DNA from 3 places in the Pseudomonas sp. E45-MNA-CIBAN-0222 genome. Region 3 is predicted to be linked to each of the others. Evidence: predicted binding sites of a transcription regulator. Region 3 holds the regulator's gene; each other region holds the start of a gene.

Evidence for each region. The regulator sigma-54, encoded in region 3, starts transcription at its own class of promoters, with help from an activator protein. The targets are predictions, from matches to a motif close to ANTGGCATNNANNTTGCTNT.
Region 1: the regulator sigma-54 is predicted to act here: its motif matches at 953-972, upstream of AAEZ08_RS14805 (CmpA/NrtA family ABC transporter substrate-binding protein).
Region 2: the regulator sigma-54 is predicted to act here: its motif matches at 543-562, upstream of nirB (nitrite reductase large subunit NirB).

Annotation. Positions count from the first base shown of each region.
Region 1 covers NZ_JBEOPU010000009.1:95,218-97,466, forward strand. The annotation lists gene AAEZ08_RS14800 (BatD family protein) at 1-890, shown strand, start outside; gene AAEZ08_RS14805 (CmpA/NrtA family ABC transporter substrate-binding protein) at 1,060-2,249, shown strand, end outside.
Region 2 covers NZ_JBEOPU010000001.1:157,778-160,026, reverse strand. The annotation lists gene AAEZ08_RS00680 (SIR2 family NAD-dependent protein deacylase) at 1-350, shown strand, start outside; gene nirB (nitrite reductase large subunit NirB) at 786-2,249, shown strand, end outside.
Region 3 covers NZ_JBEOPU010000007.1:88,269-90,517, reverse strand. The annotation lists gene lptB (LPS export ABC transporter ATP-binding protein) at 1-302, shown strand, start outside; gene AAEZ08_RS12280 (RNA polymerase factor sigma-54) at 450-1,958, shown strand; gene hpf (ribosome hibernation-promoting factor, HPF/YfiA family) at 2,033-2,249, shown strand, end outside.

The DNA.
Region 1 (2,249 bases), on a different contig from region 3:
CACTGACGGTCAAAGCCAAGCCGGCGGACTATCCTGCCGATGCGCCCTGGCTACCAGCGCGAAGCCTGACGCTGGTTGAGGCGTGGAGCCCGGAGCCGGACCAGGCGCAGACTGGCGAGTCGCTTACCCGCAGCCTGCTGCTCAAGGCCGAGGGCCTGACCAGCACGCAGCTGCCTGCCATCGGTTCTGCGCAAAGCGCCGAGTTACGGCGCTACCCGGATCAGCCGAGCCTGGCAAACGAAGTCAGCGGCGTTGGCTTGGTCGGTAGCCGCGAGCAGCGTGAGGCGTTGATTCCAACCCGCAGTGGGGCGATACAGCTGCCCGCGCTTGAGGTGGTCTGGTGGAATACCGTGGAAGACCGGCTGGAGCGCACTGCCCTGGATGAACGCATTCTGGATGTCGCCGATAATCCGAATCTCGCGCAGACACCCACCGAGCAACCCGCGGTCACGTCGGTACCCAGCGAACAGCGAGCACTCTGGCCATGGCAACTGAGTACTGCGCTGCTTGCCCTCAGCACCCTCGCCGGCTTCGGGCTATGGCTGCATGCGCGCCGACAGCCTGCGGTGCAACGGGCACTCCAACCCGGCCCGACCCCGCGCAGCTTGCTCGACGATCTGCGCCGCGCCTGCCAGGCCAACGACTCCCAAGCCACTCGACAGGCACTGGACGCCTGGGCGCGGCAACAACCGGAGACCTTGGCCGACATGGCCGCCCGCTTCGTGCCACTCTCCGATGCTCTGGACGGCCTTAATGGCGCGCTTTACAGCGAAGCCGGCCAACGTTGGCAGGGCGAGGCTCTCTGGCAGGCAATCCAAGCCCTGCCTCCGGCGATCACTCCCAACATCGAACAGGACCAGAACGCCCTACCGCCGCTTTATCCGCGCTGATCCACGGCTTGCCATCAGGGGTCGACGCGGTGCATTCGCACAGCGCCGTGCACCATTTCTACGCTGGCATATCGCTTGCTTCAGGCTTGGTACAGACCATTCCTGAGCTGTCGCACAATTTGCTGCTACCTGTGCCGCACGCTCCGCAATCGAAAAGGCGAAACACAGTATGACTGAACCCGCCACGCCGCACCGCCACGATGCACTGGCCTGGGTCGCCGGCAGCGATGCACCGGAAAAGAGCTCGGTCAACCTCGGCTTCCTGCCCCTCACCGACGCCGCCTCGCTGATCGTCGCCGCCACCCAGGGCTTCGCGCAGCCCTTCGGCCTGACGCTCAACCTGTACCGGCAGAACTCCTGGTCGGCCCTGCGCGACAAACTTACAGGAGGCGAGCTGGACGCCGCCCATGGGCTCTACGGACTGATATACGCCGTGCATCTGGGCATTGGCGGCAGTCCCGCGGTGGATATGGCAGTGCTCATGGGTCTGGCTCAGAACGGGCAGAGCATTAATCTTTCGACATCGCTGAAGGCCGCCGGCGTGACCGATCCCGAGGCATTGCGCAATAGTGTGCGCCAAAGCGGTGCACGCCTGACGCTCGCGCATACGTTCCCGACCGGCACCCATGCACTGTGGCTCTACTACTGGCTGGCGGCCAATGGCATCCACCCGCTGCAGGATGTGCGAACGCTGGTGCTGCCACCGTCGCAGATGGTGGCGCATCTCCAAGCCGGACGCATCGACGGCTTTTGCGCGGGTGAGCCCTGGGGGGCGCAAGCAATAGCAGAAGGTGTCGGCTTCACCCTGGCAACCAGCCAGTCGATCTGGCCGAATCACCCGGAAAAAGTACTCGGCTGCACCCGCGAATTCGTCGAGCAATACCCCAACACCGCACGCGCACTGGTGATGGCGGTGCTCGAAGCGAGCCGCTTCATCGACCAGAGCCAGGAAAATCGCCGCAGTACCGCACAGCTGATTGCCGGGAGCGAATACGTCAACGCGCCGCTGGCTGCCATCGAGTCACGCTTTCTCGGCTCGTACCAGGATGGGCTGGGCCACGCCTGGAATGACGAACACCCGCTGCGCTTCTTTGCCGATGGCGCGGCTAACATGCCCTACCTGTCCGACGGGCTCTGGTTCATGACCCAGTTGCGACGCTGGGGCCTGTTGCGCCAGGACCCGGATTATCAGCTGGTCGCGAGCCAGGTACAGCAGACCGATATCTATCGACAGGCTGCCGGAGCGCTGGGCATAACCGTGCCGGAGTCGCCCATGCGCAGCGCAACGCTGATGGATGGCAAGACCTGGGACGGCAGCGATCCGGCAGCCTACGCCCGCAGCTTCCCGCTGCACGCCAT
Region 2 (2,249 bases), on a different contig from region 3:
TGCCGGCTGCCGACGAGCCCGAAGGCGGTCGTCGCCTCGAACCGCCCCGTTGCAGCCACTGCGGCGGACGGCTGCGCCCCAGCGTCGTCTGGTTCGGCGAGAGCCTGCCCGTCGCTGCACTCAGTGCCGCGTTCAAGGCGGCTGGCGAATGCGACCTGCTGCTGTCGGTGGGCACATCCGGCGTGGTCTATCCCGCTGCCGAGGTGCCGCACCGGGCGCGCGACGCCGGAGCCACCGTGGTGCACATCAACCCACAGGGCGAGGCTACTGCCGGCAACCGCGAGCATCTGATCGCCATGTCTGCCGGCCAAGCGCTACCGAAGCTGCTCCGCGAGGCGTTTGGCGGTTGATGCAGAAACAATCTGCGCCCTGCCTCTGGTCCTGATTGCCCCAAAGGGGGGAGCGTGCCCGCACCGTCGCACTGTTCTGGTTCAAGCCTGCCGCGCTCAGGTCAGAGTTACGAAGGCTGATCGCTGAGCATCCTAGCGACCAGCACCGCGCAATCACCGGCCTGGCAGCCGCACATGCGCGCTACTGGAAAAGCTGGCATACAACCTGCAATCGCCCTCGCAACACCTGCCGCCTCGCGGCAGGACATCCCAGACGGTCAGCGGCGACCGTCAAGCCAACAGGCACGGGATCGGGTGTAGCAGGCAACGAGGCCTGACCGACCACCCCACACACCACTAATTACCAGGCAAAGGCGCCTGGAGCTGATACCAGCTCCAGGCGCCTTTTTGCGTTTTGCCGGCCCAGTGCCGCAGCAGCTCGACTGAGGAAAGGCCATGAGTTCTACCGTCACTCCGCTCACGCTCGAAAAACTGGTCATCGTCGGCAACGGCATGGTCGGTCACCACTGCATCGAACAGCTGATCGAGCGCGGCGCCCTCACCCGCTACGAGCTGCATGTGTTCGGCGAGGAGCGCCAGCGTGCCTACGATCGCGTGCACCTGTCCGAATACTTCGGCGGTCGCGATGCCGAGTCGCTGGCCATGTGCGATGCCGACTACTACAGCAGCCACGGCGTCTACACCCATCTGGGCGTACAGGTGCTGGGCATCGACCGCGAGCGCAAGGAAGTCGTCACCAGTGCCGGCCGCCAGCCCTACGACCAACTGATTCTTGCCACTGGCTCCTACCCCTTCGTGCCACCGATCACCGGTGCCGAAGGCAGCGCGCGACTGGTCTACCGCACCCTCGACGACCTTGATGCGATTCGTGCGGCCGCCAGCGGCGCCACACGCGGTGTGGTGGTTGGTGGCGGTCTGCTCGGCCTGGAAGCGGCCAACGCGCTGAAGTCGCTAGGCCTGGAAGCCCATGTCGTCGAATTCGCCCCGCGCCTGATGCCAGTACAGCTGGACGGCGAAGGCGGCGCGGCATTGAAGGCGCGCATCGAGTCGCTCGGCGTCGGCGTGCACCTGTCGCGCGCCACTCAGGAAATTGTCGCCGGCGAGGACTACGCCTGGCGGATGAACTTCACCGATGGCGAACTCCTCGAAACCGACCTGATCGTGTTTTCTGCCGGCATCCGCCCGCAGGACGCCCTCGGCCATGTCGCGGATCTGGAGATTGCCCCGCGCGGCGGCATCGTGATCGACAGCGAATGCCGCACCTCTGACCCGGCGATCTTCGCCATCGGCGAGTGCGCCAGCTGGAACGGCAGCGTGTTCGGCCTGGTTGCTCCCGGCTACAGCATGGCGCGCAGTGTCGCCGCGCAGCTGGCCGAGGAACCCCACGAGCCCTTCTACGGCGCCGACATGTCGACCAAGCTGAAACTGCTTGGCGTGGATGTAGGCTCCATCGGCGATGCCCATGGTGCCACGCCGGGCTCGCGCAGCTACCGCTTTATCGACGAGGCCAGCGCCAGCTACCGCCGTTTGGTGGTATCCGCCGATGGCAAGACCGTGCTCGGCGCGGTGCTGGTCGGTGACAACAGCTACTACGACACCCTGCTGCAGTACGCGCAGAACGGCATCAAGCTGCCGGCCGATCCGTCCGCGCTGATCCTGCCGCAGACCGAGGGCGCTCCGACCCTTGGTCCAGACGCCCTGCCGGCCAGCGCGACCATCTGCTCCTGCCACAACGTCAGCAAGGGCGCGGTGTGCTGCCAGGTCGACGCTGGCGTCACCGACCTCGGCGAACTCAAGGCCGCAACCAAGGCGGCCACCGGCTGCGGCGGCTGCAACGCGCTGCTCAAGCTGGTGTTCGACGCCGAACTGTCGGCGCGCGGCGTGGCGGTGGACAAAAGC
Region 3 (2,249 bases):
AGCGTCGCCGCGTGGAGATCGCCCGTGCGCTGGCTACTGCGCCCAAATTCATCCTCCTCGACGAACCCTTCGCTGGCGTCGATCCGATATCGGTGGGCGACATCAAACAGATCATCCACCACCTCAAGGCCAAGGGCATCGGCGTACTGATCACCGACCACAATGTCCGTGAAACCCTGGACATCTGCGAAACCGCCTACATCGTCAACGATGGCCAGCTGATCGCCGAGGGCGACGCCCAAACAATCCTGAGCAACCAACTGGTCAAGGAAGTCTATCTGGGCCACGAATTCCGTCTGTAGAGCCGTTTTTTTTGCGCAGCTCGGCAAATCGGCCCTAGGCAAAGGCTTCCTCGGCAGGCATATAATTTGCTTTCTGTTGGCGCCTGGCGCGCCACATGTCGGAACGGGCGCGGTTGCGCCGGCATAAAAGGTTTGAAGTCCTCTGCCATGAAACCATCGCTAGCCCTGAAGATGGGCCAGCAGCTGACGATGACACCGCAGCTGCAACAGGCCATACGGCTCCTCCAGTTATCCACCCTCGATCTGCAACAGGAGATCCAGGAGGCACTGGATTCCAATCCCATGCTCGAGCGGGAAGAAGACGGTGACGACTTCGACAACGCCGACCCCATGGCCGAAGCTGCCGAACGGCCGGGCGAATCCGGCGCTGAGAAAAGCAGCAGCCAGGAAAGCACCTACGAGGAACCCTCCCACAGCGCCGAGAGCCTTGAAGACGGCGACTGGGGCGAGCGCATTCCCAGCGAGCTGCCGGTAGACACTGCCTGGGAAGATATCTATCAGACCAGCGCCAGCAGCCTACCCAGCAACGATGACGACGAGTGGGACTTCACCAGCCGCACGTCGACTGGCATCAGCCTGCAAAGCCACCTGCTGTGGCAGCTCAACCTCGCGCCAATGAGCGATACCGACCGCCTCATCGCCACCACGTTGATCGATTGCATCAACGATCAGGGTTATCTCGACGAGTCGCTGCAGGAAATCGTCGACTCGTTCGACCCCGAGCTTGAAATCGAACTCGATGAAGTCGAAGTCGTGCTGCGGCGCATTCAGCAGTTCGAACCAGCCGGCATCGGCGCGCGCGACCTGCGCGAGTGCCTGCTGCTGCAGCTACGCCAGCTCCCCGAGCGAACCGCCTGGTTGAATGAAGCGCAACGGCTGGTCAGTGATCATCTGGACATACTCGGCAGCCGTGACTACGGCCTGCTGATGCGCCGAATGAAGATCAAGGAAGACGAGCTGCGCCAGGTCATCGAGCTGATTCAGAGCCTGAACCCCCGCCCCGGCTCGCAGATCGAGGCGAGCGAACCGGAATACGTGGTGCCCGATGTGATCGTGCGCAAGCACAATGATCGTTGGCTGGTCGAGCTGAATCAGGAGGCGATGCCGAAACTACGCGTCAATGCGCAGTACGCCGGCTTCGTCAAACGCGCCGACTCCAGCGCCGACAACACCTTCATGCGCAACCAGCTGCAGGAAGCGCGCTGGTTCATCAAAAGCCTGCTCAGCCGCAACGAAACGCTGATGAAGGTCGCCACCCAGATCGTCGAGCACCAGCGCGCATTCCTCGAGCACGGCGACGAGGCGATGAAGCCGCTGGTGCTGCATGACATCGCCGAGGCGGTGGGTATGCACGAGTCGACCATTTCTCGCGTGACTACGCAGAAATACATGCACACGCCGCGCGGTATCTACGAACTCAAGTACTTCTTTTCCAGCCACGTCAGCACCGCCGAAGGTGGCGAGTGTTCATCTACTGCGATTCGCGCAATCATCAAGAAGCTGGTCGCCGCGGAAAACCAGAAAAAGCCGTTGAGCGACAGCAAGATCGCTGGTTTACTGGAAGCGCAGGGCATCCAGGTGGCCCGTCGTACCGTTGCAAAGTATCGGGAGTCACTCGGTATCGCACCGTCCAGCGAGCGTAAACGATTGCTGTGATCGGCCACTGGTCCAACTGTCCCGGCGGCAGGCCTACCAACCTGCTCTTCGCACTAGGCAAAGGAGATAGCAGTATGCAAGTCAAGATCAGCGGTGTTCATCTGGAAGTAACCGACGCCCTGCGTGACTACATTGAGGAGAAATTCGAGCGTCTTGCCCGTCATTTCGACCGCATCATCAGTGTCCAGGTGATTCTCCAGGTCGAGAAGCTCAAGCAGAAAGCCGAAGCAACCCTGCACGTCGCCGGCCGCGAAGTAGTGGCCATCGCCGAACACGAAGACATGTACGCTG